Regions from separate parts of the Bacillus sp. 5w2 genome, predicted to be linked through region 2. Evidence: riboswitches for the same ligand, from Rfam matches in the RefSeq annotation. Region 2 holds a riboswitch; each other region holds the start of a gene.
The links. A riboswitch is a leader RNA that binds a small molecule or an ion and turns the genes downstream of it on or off. The one in region 2 is predicted to bind S-adenosylmethionine.
Positions count from the first base shown of each region.

Region 1: linked by a shared signal. The riboswitch ahead of ACXY7N_RS11605 (hypothetical protein) and the one ahead of metI (cystathionine gamma-synthase/O-acetylhomoserine thiolyase) in region 2 are both predicted to bind S-adenosylmethionine.
Region 3: linked by a shared signal. The riboswitch ahead of ACXY7N_RS25020 (peptide ABC transporter substrate-binding protein) and the one ahead of metI (cystathionine gamma-synthase/O-acetylhomoserine thiolyase) in region 2 are both predicted to bind S-adenosylmethionine.
Region 4: linked by a shared signal. The riboswitch ahead of ACXY7N_RS17255 (M20 family metallopeptidase) and the one ahead of metI (cystathionine gamma-synthase/O-acetylhomoserine thiolyase) in region 2 are both predicted to bind S-adenosylmethionine.

Region 1 is NZ_JBTIWT010000004.1:335,665-338,817, reverse strand. It holds gene ACXY7N_RS11620 (hypothetical protein) at 1-204, opposite strand, end outside; gene ACXY7N_RS11615 (NAD(P)H-dependent oxidoreductase) at 201-776, opposite strand; gene ACXY7N_RS11610 (SWIM zinc finger family protein) at 800-1,237, opposite strand; gene ACXY7N_RS11605 (hypothetical protein) at 1,442-1,699, opposite strand; SAM riboswitch class I at 1,801-1,899, opposite strand; gene ACXY7N_RS11600 (hypothetical protein) at 2,022-2,213, shown strand; gene ACXY7N_RS11595 (YwiC-like family protein) at 2,246-2,968, opposite strand; gene ACXY7N_RS11590 (ECF transporter S component) at 3,153-3,153, opposite strand, start outside.
Region 2 is NZ_JBTIWT010000005.1:87,328-90,480, reverse strand. It holds gene metC (cystathionine beta-lyase) at 1-714, opposite strand, end outside; gene metI (cystathionine gamma-synthase/O-acetylhomoserine thiolyase) at 711-1,823, opposite strand; SAM riboswitch class I at 1,917-2,026, opposite strand; SAM riboswitch class I at 2,229-2,338, shown strand; gene ACXY7N_RS12255 (bifunctional homocysteine S-methyltransferase/methylenetetrahydrofolate reductase) at 2,409-3,153, shown strand, end outside.
Region 3 is NZ_JBTIWT010000020.1:57,515-60,667, forward strand. It holds gene proC (pyrroline-5-carboxylate reductase) at 1-100, shown strand, start outside; gene ACXY7N_RS25015 (aldo/keto reductase) at 102-935, shown strand; SAM riboswitch class I at 1,088-1,192, shown strand; gene ACXY7N_RS25020 (peptide ABC transporter substrate-binding protein) at 1,325-2,965, shown strand.
Region 4 is NZ_JBTIWT010000010.1:40,721-43,873, forward strand. It holds gene ACXY7N_RS17250 (Lrp/AsnC family transcriptional regulator) at 1-160, shown strand, start outside; gene ACXY7N_RS17255 (M20 family metallopeptidase) at 276-1,481, opposite strand; SAM riboswitch class I at 1,570-1,671, opposite strand; gene ACXY7N_RS17260 (AAA domain-containing protein) at 1,747-3,153, opposite strand, start outside.

The DNA.
Region 1 (3,153 bases), on a different contig from region 2:
TGTTTCATATTCTTTACTTCCTCTTACCACCTCATCAACTTCTCTTTCACAAATCCCTCTTATTAGATAATCATTTCTTAATTGAATCGTCATTTGTTGAAATGTTTCGCTACATTTTTTCAATTGAAGTAAACATGTAATATACGTTCGCAAAAGTTCGTTATCATACCCACAACAGTTTAGAATACGATCGATTTCATTCATAATGTACGAGCCTTTTCTTCTATTTGTACTAACCATTTTTCCCGCTTCTCTAGTTTACTCGTTTTCACTGATTGGAACACTGACCGTTTTATATCGCGAATACCGCAAAAACGTAAAACGCCTCTCTTCATCATAATCCAATCTGCTGATCGGTATAATAATGCGACGTACCATAAAGGCGAGTCCAACGTATTAATAACCCACGCTTTCTTTCCGTTCAATAATCCTTTCGGCAGGGCACCTTCATATTTATAAGCAAATCCAGCTACGAAAATGCGATCAATAAATCCTTTTAAAATAGCAGGCATCCCCCACCACCATATCGGATAGATGAAGAGAAGCGTATCTGCCTCTTCCACTAATTTTCTATATCGCGCTGTCTCTTCCTCATTTACTAAATCACGTCTTTTCTTCTCTTCATTAAATACAAGGACTGGATCAAATTGTTCCTTATATAAATCAAGTACCGTAACCGAATGATTTGTTTCTTGTAATCCTTTTTGCACATGCTTTAAAATCGCCGCGTTAAAACTGGAAGGACTAGGATGAGCGTATACAATTAGTACATTCACTACAAAACAACTCCCTCTATAAGTTAAAGTTTCCCCTTCTTTAACATCTTCTCTACAATTTGTACGTTTTTCGAACTTTGTAATAAACGATTTAATACTGTAAGTAACTCTTCCTTTTCTAAATCTTTCAGTTTCTCTTTTACCGTACTTTCACCAGCACCTTGAATATCATAAACAACTGCCGCCATATGCTTGCAAAGATTCTCATAAGGACACTCGCAGCTACTTTCTGTAAAATCTTCAAGATCAATAATCACTTCATAGTTTCCTGCATTTCCAGTAACGAAAGCAAAAACTTTCTTATCGTGTATTTCAACATCTTCTACATGTCCATCTTCATAATATTCGTATCCTCTATCTACAATGTATTTCGGAATCCATTTCGTTATATCATGTAATAAGTAAGCGTACATAACAACACCTCTTCCTTTAATTCCCTTTTGACTTCCAAAACCCTGCATGTTATTCTAATAACTGTCAAATAGTAAGTCTATATGACAAAACGACTGACACCTATTCGGCGGAGGTGTCTCTTTTCATTTGCAGCCGATATGAAGTGCCTCTTTCAGGCACATTCAATCTTTGACACTACACACTCAACACCATTCCCTTGTATCAGGCTGCTTCAGCAGTCTTTTACTCTACATACTTCAAAAAAAGAGAGCTTAGCTCCCTTTTCTCGCCTTATAAAATACCCCTTTTTCAGTATAGAGATATTCATCAGCTAATGTAATTTTCCCATCCAGTTTCAGTTCATCTAATAGTCTTGATAAATAAAATTGATGTAACATCTTTTTCGTGAATTTTCCTTCATGATGCGAAACGATATGTTCTTGAATATCTAACAATGATATTGGCTTATCTTGCTCTATCATATATTCATAAACTGTACTACGCAGTTTTACGTATTTTTCGAGTGTCACAGTACTTCGCAACCCCTTTCTTCTTAATATAAATTTTCGTAATCGGTTTTTTTGACAACAAAAAAACCTCTCCGATAAGAAGAAGTTACGTATATATCTTCGTCTTATCTCCCAGAACAAATATGTTCTGCTGGAATTAGCACCTGCATCGCGGTTGCTGGGTTTCATCGGGCCAGTCCCTCCACCTCTCTGGATAAGAAAATATTCACTTAAATCTTACTATACGTAATTTCATTTCAATTGTCAAACAAATACAACAAATTATATTTTCTTTCTTCCTGTTCATACTATACATATATGAATATGCAAGGAGGAGTATGAAATGCACGAAAATGCTCGCGGATATGTACAAGATTCTTTTCAATCATTACAAGAAGCAAAACATTGTTTAGAAGCAGCGCTACAGACCGTTGAAAAAGATTTTAATCGCGCACGTATTGAACAATCCCTTTATGCGATCGAACAAGCTATTCAACGTTGTGATTACACGGTTCACATTTTAGAACAAGATTGAAAAAACTTCCCATCATAAGATGGGAAGCTTTTTCAAATGGCATACTTCATAATTATTACCGTTATGATTAAAAAATATACAGAATTAGCAATTTCTAAAATACCTACTTTTATAATAGAAATTTTTTTACCGTACAACATAATTGCTCGCATGACACTTGGTATAAAAATAAGAGAACACCACGGATTCATAGCAAATACAATGATTGTTAATACAATATGATAACCCCAAGATATAAAACGATACTTCGGGTTATTTTTCTCACGTATCATCGTTTTCACATAAAACGTACTTCCTAAAAAATATAAAAATGATATAAGTGCAATAAATAGTGCTGTTTTATCTATAAGTTTCATTGAAAAATAATAACTAACTAAACCGCCAATACAGAAAACAATAATCGCACTAATGTCATTTAGTAACGCTCTTTCATTCTTTTGACGAGCGTAATACATATTTACAATAAATAATGGAATCATTACTGCTACGAATAAAAGGATGCGCCATTCATATAATAGAGAAATCATTCCAAATACGAACGCGATGATAAAATATACAATTGCAGCATGTAACAACTCTTTTTTTCGTCTTTGCTTTATGTACATAAGAAATGGATACGTAGCTAAATAGATAAAGAACCAAGCTAAAAACAATGGAATATGATACATAGTAGGTTTCCCAAGAATAACACTTACTAGAAATGGTATAACGAGCATAGCCCATGCACCGTGTTGCTTCGGAATAACTAACTTCATTAACTATACACCTCCCTTTTGAAAATAACTCTCACCTACTATTATACAAATAATTTTATATAATAACGGATATATATTGAATCGATTTTTTGACAATAAAAAATGCTCCTTACAATATGTAAGAAGCATGAAAGAGGCAAACGAATATGTAAGTCGCGACCCTACCTTATATGAGTATGCTTTTC
Region 2 (3,153 bases):
AGAACAATCTTGAGGGCCTAAAATAGCGCCGAATGCATTTTGTAAAAATCCAAGTTTTTGAGCGAGTTCGGCATCTTTTACAACCGCTAATCCGGCAGTAACATCACTATGACCAGCAATGAATTTTGTGGCACTATGAAGAACGACATCGGCGCCAAGGTCAAGTGGCTTCTGGAATAGTGGTGTCAAAAATGTATTATCAACAAAAGTAAGGGCGTCAATAGATTTTGCAAGTTTAGAAACAGCACGAATATCTGTCACTTTTAAAAGCGGATTAGAGGGTGTTTCCACATAAAAGAGTTTTGTATTTGGCTTAATGTTTTGCTTTATTTCTTCTAAATTAGTCATATCAATAAATGTATGGGAAACACCGTAACGGGAGAGAACTTCAGTTATAATTCGATAAGTGCCTCCGTATACGTCTTCTGAAATGAGTACGTGATCACCTTGTGAAAGAAGGAGGAATGCAGTAGAAATCGCTGCAATCCCTGATGCGAAGGCAAATCCTTTTGTTCCGCCTTCTAATAAAGCAATGATATCTTCAAGAGCTTCACGAGTTGGATTACCAGATCGGCTATAGTCATATTTTCCGAACGTATCTACATCAAACTGGTGGAATGTTGATGTATTATAGATGGGAACGTTAACAGCTCCTGTTTGCGAGTCATGTTTATATTGGTTGTGCAGTAAGAGTGTATCTATAGAATAACTCATATTCTTACACCTTCTTTTACAAGTTTAATGGCTTGCTGTAAGTCTTGAATTAAATCGTTACTATTTTCAATGCCAACGGAAAATCGCAGAAGACGATTACATACACCGTTTGCTGTTCTGATTTCTTCAGGAATATCAGCGTGTGTTTGCGTTGCTGGATATGTCATTAAACTTTCAACACCACCAAGACTTTCAGCGAATGTAATTAAGGATAAAGATTGTAAGAATGGATTGATCCATGTTTCATCTTTCAGACGAAATGAGATCATGCCGCCTCTTCCAGGATAAAATACATCTGTCACCCCGTCTTCATCATTTAAATAAGCGACAACTGCTTTTGCATTTTCTTCATGTTGTCTCATACGAAGCGCTAACGTTTTCATACCACGAATTAATAGCCATGAGTCAAATGGGCTTAAGACCGCACCAGAGGCATTATGATAATGAGCGATTTCCTCACAAAGTTCCTTACCTTTTGCAACGACAAGTCCGCTTAGGACATCGTTATGTCCTCCTAAATATTTTGTTGCGCTATGAAGTACAATGTCAGCACCTTCTGTTAATGGTTGCTGTATATAAGGTGTGTAGAATGTGTTGTCTACAATAAGAAGTAGTCCGTGTCTTTTCGCTACAGTTGCGACAGCGGCAATATCAGTAACTTGCATTAATGGATTAGTCGGAGTTTCTATGAAAATAGCCTTTGTTTCAATTGTGATAGACTGCTCAATTTGTTTAATAGATTGTGTATTTACGTATCTACATCGAACGTTCCACTTTTTTTCGTGCTCAGAAAATAATCGATAAGTGCCCCCGTATAAATCTTCGGATACAATAAGTTCATCTCCGGAACGGAATAGGGAAAGGACAAGGAGAACAGCTGCCATCCCTGAACTACAGGCATAACCTTGTTCACCGTATTCTAAATCTGCGATTGCCTGTTCTAAAAGGCCGCGAGTTGGATTGCCAGTTCGTGAGTAGTCAAAGCCAGTAGATTTGCCAATTCCTTCATGACGATAAGCAGTTGAGAAATAAACAGGTGGATTAACAGTTCCTGTTGTAGTTTCGCTCCGGTTTCCGATTTGTGCTAGTTTTGTTTCGATAGTTGACATGTGAAAATTCCTCCCTTTTAAATTAACAATTAAGTGAATGTAAAATAAAAAAAGCCTTCTAAGAAGAAGGCTTTCGGTTTGAATAGAGTCTTCTTCTCATCTGTCAAATCTTTCACAATTTGCTGGAATTAGCACCTTATTAACAAATGTTAATGGTTGCTGAGGCGTCGTAGGGCCAGTCCCTCTACCTCTCTAGATAAGAATGTTCGTATGAAATTTTATTATGTTTTTAACTTTACAACAAAAGATAATTGAATTGCAACTTTATTTTAAATAATTTTTATTTTTCCGCAAGTGTCATTGACTTTTGCATTTGTGCGTGCTAAATTTATTAAAAAATTAGCAAACATTGTTAAAAGGGGAACGCATTTCCTTTTAGCTACATAAATAAAATAATAAAGACAACTCTTATTGAGAGCGGTGGAGGGAAAGGCCCTGTGAAACCCGGCAACCTTCAAACGAAATGTTTGAAACGGTGCTAATACCTGCAAAACGAATGTTTTGCATAATAAGAGGAGGAACGATTATGTCCCCCTCTTCAAAGTGAAGAGGGGGTTTTTATATTGATAGAAATGAGGGAGATTTGTGAAATTACTAGATTTATTGTCAAAAGGAATTGTAATAGGTGACGGTGCGGTTGGGACGTTATTACATTCACATGGTTTGCAAAGTAGTTTTGAAGAATTGAATATATCTGATCCAGATTTAATTATATCGATTCATAAGCAATATGTAGCTGCTGGGGCAGATGTGATTCAAACAAATACGTACGGAGCAAATGAAGCAAAATTACGTATGTATGGTTTAGAAAATCAAGTTACTGAAATTAATAGAGCGGCAGTAAAACTGGCGAAAGCATCTGTTACCGACAAAAATGCAATTTTAGGAACAATTGGCGGTATGAAACATATCGGAGCTGTTACGACAACTGATATGGAGCGAGAATTTATGTTGTTGGAACAGGCAAGTGCATTATTAGAAGAACAGGTTGATGGACTGCTATTAGAGACTTTCTATGATGAGTTTGAATTACTTCATGCTGTTCAGGTGTTACGAAAGCAAACGAATATTCCAATTGTAGCTCAATTAGCGTTACATGAGGCAGGTACGACTCAAAATGGAAATGATGTAAATGAAATATTAAAACAGCTATTAGATTACGGTGCAAATGTTGTTGGATTGAACTGCCAACTAGGGCCACTTCATATGACGGAAGCTTTTAAAATGATATCGATTCCTCAAAATGGCTACTTGTCAGCATATCCAAATGCAGGTCTTCCAAATTATGTGGAGGGACGTTACGTATATGAAGGAAGTCCGGCTTATTTCG
Region 3 (3,153 bases), on a different contig from region 2:
TTCCACAGCTGAAGGTCTCAAAACTTTATATGAGTATAATTTTTCAGAGGCAATTCAAAAAGCAGTAGAAGCAACAAACAAAAAAGCTAGGGGGAAATAATATGAGTTTAACAAGTTTAAAAGACTATACAACATTACATAACGGTGTAAAAATGCCTTGGTTCGGTTTAGGTGTTTTTAAAGTAGAAGATGGTTCAGAAGTAATTGATTCTGTAAAAGCAGCAATTAAAAATGGCTACCGCAGCATCGACACTGCAGCAATCTATCAAAATGAAGAAGGCGTTGGACAAGCGATTCGTGAATCAGGTGTTTCACGTGAAGAATTATTTATTACATCAAAAGTATGGAATAGCGATCAAGGATATGAAACAACACTCCAAGCATTTGAAACTACATTAGAAAAATTAGGTCTAGAATATTTAGATTTATATTTAGTACATTGGCCTGTAAAAGGGAAATATACTGAATCATGGAAAGCATTAGAAAAGCTTTATAAAGATGGCCGTGTTCGCGCTATCGGTGTGAGTAATTTCCACATTCACCACTTACAAGACGTATTTGAAATTGCTGAAATTAAGCCAATGGTCAACCAAGTGGAATACCACCCACGTTTAGCACAAGAAGAATTACATGCTTTCTGTAAAGAACATAACATTCAGCTTGAAGCTTGGTCGCCATTAATGCAAGGACAGCTACTGGATAACCCAACATTACAAGACATTGCTACAAAATATAATAAATCAACTGCACAAATTATTTTACGCTGGGATCTACAAAACGAAGTTGTAACAATCCCTAAATCTATTAAAGAACATCGCATTATTGAAAATGCAAATATATTCGATTTTGAATTAAGTGCTGATGACATGAAAGCAATTCAAGCTCTAAATGAAGATCGTCGCGTTGGTCCAGATCCAGATAACTTTAACTTCTAGTAGAAAAACCACTGCCATATGCAGTGGTTTTTACGTTAAAGAAAACTGAAAATTTAAACTATATTCCATCCGGTTGACACTTCATTATCCAAGGTGTAAGATTTTGAATTATCAAAGAAGAACAAAAATTAATAAAATTTATTCGTTTACTCATTGTATCAAGAGAGGTGGAGGGACTGGCCCTTTGAAACCTCGGCAGCAGGTTCATTTTGAATACTGTGCCACTTCCTGCAAGCTTTGTGCTTGAAAGATAGAATGAGGGACTTCGTTTATATACGGGTGCATAACTTGTACGTAAAAATCCCTCTTTCTCAATACGAAAAGAGGGATTTTTTATTTTTCATTTCCCTCATCATCATCCAAACTTAATTATTTAGGAGGAAAATCAAATGAAAAAGAAGTTTGTACCCGGTATCGCATCAGTTGTAGGAGTAAGTATTTTATTAACTGGTTGCGGTAGTTATAAAAACGAAGCAAGCGGAGCAAATGCAAAAGGCGAGGCACCTAGTAAACAGGTTTTAAACTTATCTTCACCTACTGAAATACGAACAATGGATACAGCTCGTGCTACAGATACTGATTCTGGTCAAGTGATGAGAAACGTATTTGAAGGCTTGTATAATCTTGGTGAAGGTAACAAACCTGTCCCTGGTGTTGCAAAATCTCATGAAGTAAGTGGCGATAAAACGAAATACACATTCCATTTACGAGATTCAAAATGGTCAAACGGTACGCCTGTTACCGCGAAAGATTTCGTCTTCGCTTGGCAAAGAGCTGTCGATCCAGCAACAGCCTCTGAATATGCATTTTTATTCTTTGATATTAAAAACGCAACAAAAATTAACAACAAAGAACTTCCAGCCGACCAACTTGGTGTAAAAGCAATTGATGACCATACGTTTGAGGTAGAATTAGAGCGTCCTGTTCCGTATTTTATTAGCTTAACAGCGTTCCCAACATTTCTACCAATTAACGAGGAATTCTTTAAAGCACAAGGTGATAAGTACGCTTTAGAAGATAATGCAATCTTGTACAATGGAGCTTTTACACTAAGCGATTGGAAGCATGAACAAAGCTTTAAATTCAAGAAAAACCCTAGCTATTGGGATAAAGATACTGTCAAACTAGAAGAAATCAATTTTAACGTCGTAAAAGAAAAATCTACAGAAGTAAATTTATTCGAATCTAAACAATTAGACCGTATAAAACTAACATCTGACTTCGTTGATAAATATAAAAAAGATGCCAACTTTAAAGAACGCCCGAACGTAGGGGTCCAGTTTTTACGTATGAATCAACAAAACAAAGTACTTCAAAATGTTTCTGCACGCCAAGCAATCGATCAAACAATTGATCGAAAATCCTTTGTAAATACGTTATTAAATGATGGCTCTACACCAACCTTTAGTCTCGTGCCGAAAAACTTTACAAAGGGGCCTGACGGAACAGACTTCCGTACTGCAAACGGGGATTTAACAAAAATCAATACAAAATCTGCACAAGAATTGTGGAAGAAGGCAAAACAAGAGCTTGGTTCTGAAAAGATCACATTAGAATTATTAACAAGTGATGGTGACCTTGAGAAGAAAACTGGCGAGTTCTTAAAAGGGCAACTAGAAAAGAATTTAGACGGATTAACAGTAAATGTAAAACCACAACCGCGTAAACAACAAGTTTCACTTTTATTAAAAGGTGACTACGAAATCGGAATTGACGGCTGGAGCCCTGATTTTGCGGATCCAATTACATTCCTTGAACTATTTACAACGAATAACCCTTACAACTTAGATCATTACTCTAATAAGGAGTTCGATGAAACAATAGCAAAAGTGAAAACAACTTTAGCTGGTGATGAAAAAGCTCGCTGGGAAGCATTACTGGCATCCGAGAAAATATTATTTAAAGACTCTGTTATCGCTCCTCTTTACCAAAAAGGTGAATCTTATTTAGAACGTTCTTATGTGAAAGGAATTGTGCAAGTAGACTTTGCAGGTCAATTAAACTTCAAATGGGCACAAATTGAAAAATAAAAGGCAACCTGAATTGAAGTTTTTCTACCCATACCAATTGTTTTATTGGAAAAATGTATCAAAAGCGGATTTCTCATTAGGAGAAAATCCGCTTTTTCAATATATTATTTTTAAAAAATAATACTCCATTTTTTATTATTGACATATAGTTCTTTCCAGTGTTAATATTCTAAATAATCAAAGAAACT
Region 4 (3,153 bases), on a different contig from region 2:
AGATTTATATCGAATTAGCGGGGAGTTTAATTATATGATGAAGGTCATGAGCGATTCGATGGATTCTCTCGCTACATTTTTAGACTCTTTAATGCGATTCGGATTATCATCTCCTTTAATTGTTTTAAAAAGTGAGTTTGAGGAGAAATTGTCGTTCTGATAAAGGAATAAGAGAATTGACATCTCAATGTGAAAATGAACACTTTATTTAAATTGACAGGCACCAGCTTTCCCAAAAAAGAAAAAGGAGTGGATCATCCACTCCTTTTAATCACCTACCCCTGATTCCTCTGCGCTTCTCTAAACTCCTCCTTCACCTTCTCTAACAACCCTTCTTCTGTAATTAATCGATACGCTGTATTCGCTAATGCTTTTGCGGATGTAATTAATGCTTTGTCTCCTAGTTCTGAACGTGCTGCTTCTCTAAATTCATTCGTATGTGCAATTAAGTCGTCTGGGCCGATTTTGATGTACGGGTGAATGGTCGGTACGACTTGACTTACGTTCCCTGCGTCTGTTGAACCAATGCCAAATCTTTCTTTACGGTTTACATCTTCACCTTGTAATTCTAGTTCTTCAGCTACAACGTCATTAAATGTTTTTGTTACGAGTAGTTCATCGATTTCATTTTGGAATTGATGAATTTTTACTTTTGTGCCTGTTGCTAATGCTGCTCCCTGTGCGATATTTCTTACTTTTTCTGTTACTTCTGCACATCTTTTTCTCGTTGCTGCACGGATGAAGAACCTTGCTGCTGCGTAGTCTGGAATAATATTCGGCGCTTTTCCGCCCTCAGTAATCACGCCATGAATTTTCACATCTGACGGAAGTTGTTGGCGAAGTGCGTTAATACTGTTGTACAGCTGGATGATCGCATCTAATGCGTTAATTCCTTCTTCTGGTGAAGCTGCGGCATGAGCTGTTTTTCCGTAAAAATGAAAATCAAGTGGATCGACTGCTAGTGAAGGACTCGTTGTCGCTGTCTTTCCGCTCGGATGAATCATAAGCGCCGCATCAATGTTTTTGAATAGACCTGCCTTTACATAACTCGCTTTTGCACTACCATTTGGTCCTCCTTCTTCAGCTGGAGTACCAAACACGACAACTTCCCCGCCAATTTCTTCAAGCGTCTCTGATAATGCGATTGCTGCCGCAACACTAATTGTTCCGATTAAATTGTGACCACACGCATGACCAAGTCCTGGTAAAGCATCATACTCAGCTAAAAATGCGATGACTGGTCCTTGTTTCCCTGAACTTTTTCGCGCGATAAAACCTGTTTCATGTCCAGCAATATTGTGCTGCAACTGGAATCCTGCACTCCCTAGCAATAAACTCAACGTTCTTGATGCATAAAACTCTTGATTACCAATCTCCGGATTCGCATGAATATCGTGACTTGTTTCTATGTACTTTTCCTTATTTCTTTCTATACTCTCTTCAATTGTTTTTCTTTGTGACGTTACTCCTGTCGCTCCCATTTTTCTTCCTCCTTTTATTTTCACGTAAAAAAGCCTCTTTCTAAAAGATAGAAAGAGGCTTCTGTATATACAGTCAAAATGAGCTTCTTTCTTATCTTTCAAGTTACCTTGCTGGAATTGGCACAGTATTCATAACGAATCCGCTGCCGAGGTATCATAGGGCCAGTCCCTCCACCTCTCGTGATAAGAATTTTCATAAAATTATATTAAATTATTTTCATTCTAAGTTCATTCCAAATAAAAGTCAAGGAATTCCTATCCGAATTTACCGAATATCTAAAAATCCTTTTAATACACCGATTGTTTCTGGTGCTTGTAATCTTGCACATACGTATGGAAATTCCGTACTACCTTCAAATATCATTTGTGATGTGAGCGGTGCGCCTGCCCAAAAGATTTCATCATCGATTACGATAAACGGGAATGCTTTATTTTGCCTTTGTAACTTTACATTTTTTAATGGAACTGGTCCATCACTATACACTGTTATTTGCGCATTTGTACGCATTAACGCTTGCCATACTCGCTTATCCACTTGTTTTGTGCTTGGAAGTGAAATAATAATTTTTCGTTTTGCGGCTAAAATATCTTTCAATAGTCCTTTCGGCTCTTCAAGATTCATTTCCATAAACCAACGTAAACGTTTCGAAATTTTCCGTTCCCACAATTGTCTTGATGTCGTACGATCATACACATCTCCGTGTCGTTCTATATGAGCTGTTAATTGTGATAACGCTTGTTTTCTCGATAAGTTTTTACGCATATAATGGCAATCTGATAATTGAATGAACTTCCCTCTCGCTCTCGTTACTGCAACGTTGACGAGGCGATGGTTTTTATGGTCAAAGAATAACACGCCAGGTCGTTCTTGCGGATAACTATCAACCGTATCAAAAATCATCATATCTCTTTCAGACCCTTGAAACTTATGAACCGTCGCCGCTAAAACTGGTATGTTTTGATATTTCGTTCTCTGCAACATTTCTCTCATACACGTTGATAAAAAGCGGGATTGTGCCCTGTAAGGTGTAACAACACCAATCGATTGAACACCATCTAACAGCCCGATTAACATCATTTGCATCGCTACTAAACCAGACATAATATTAAAACGAGAACCAGAAGCAGCGTCTTTTAAAGAAAATGCTCCCATTAAGCTCGTATCAAATAAAACACTTGCCTCATTTGCGAACGGTTGCAATCGCGCAAGTTCTTTACGTTCTGAAACAGACGGATGATCGTATACTCTATTTTTATAAATAAATGAGTTTGTAAACTTCGATATATCCGCATGCATACGTCTTTGTTCCTGCAGCATAAAGAGGTTTGGATGTGCCTCTGATTTATTTACAGTATCAACAATCCCAGCATGATAAAACATATCTTCGCCGAGCCATTTTCGAACGAGTTCATGGTTTGCCATCGCAATCGGAGGTAACTGTAAAAAGTCACCACAAACGACGATGCGTTTTCCAAGTGAAGCTGCTAATGCAATTTGCGGAACATAGGCCATACTTACTTCATCTACGACAACTAAATCAAATGTACGCTCATAAATAAGTGAATCAATGGCACATTTCGATAAAGTTGCGCCGATTACTTTCGCATTTTCAATGTATTCTTTTTCTACTTCTTTAATTTTCGCTTTTTGCTTTCGAAGATCACTTTCAAT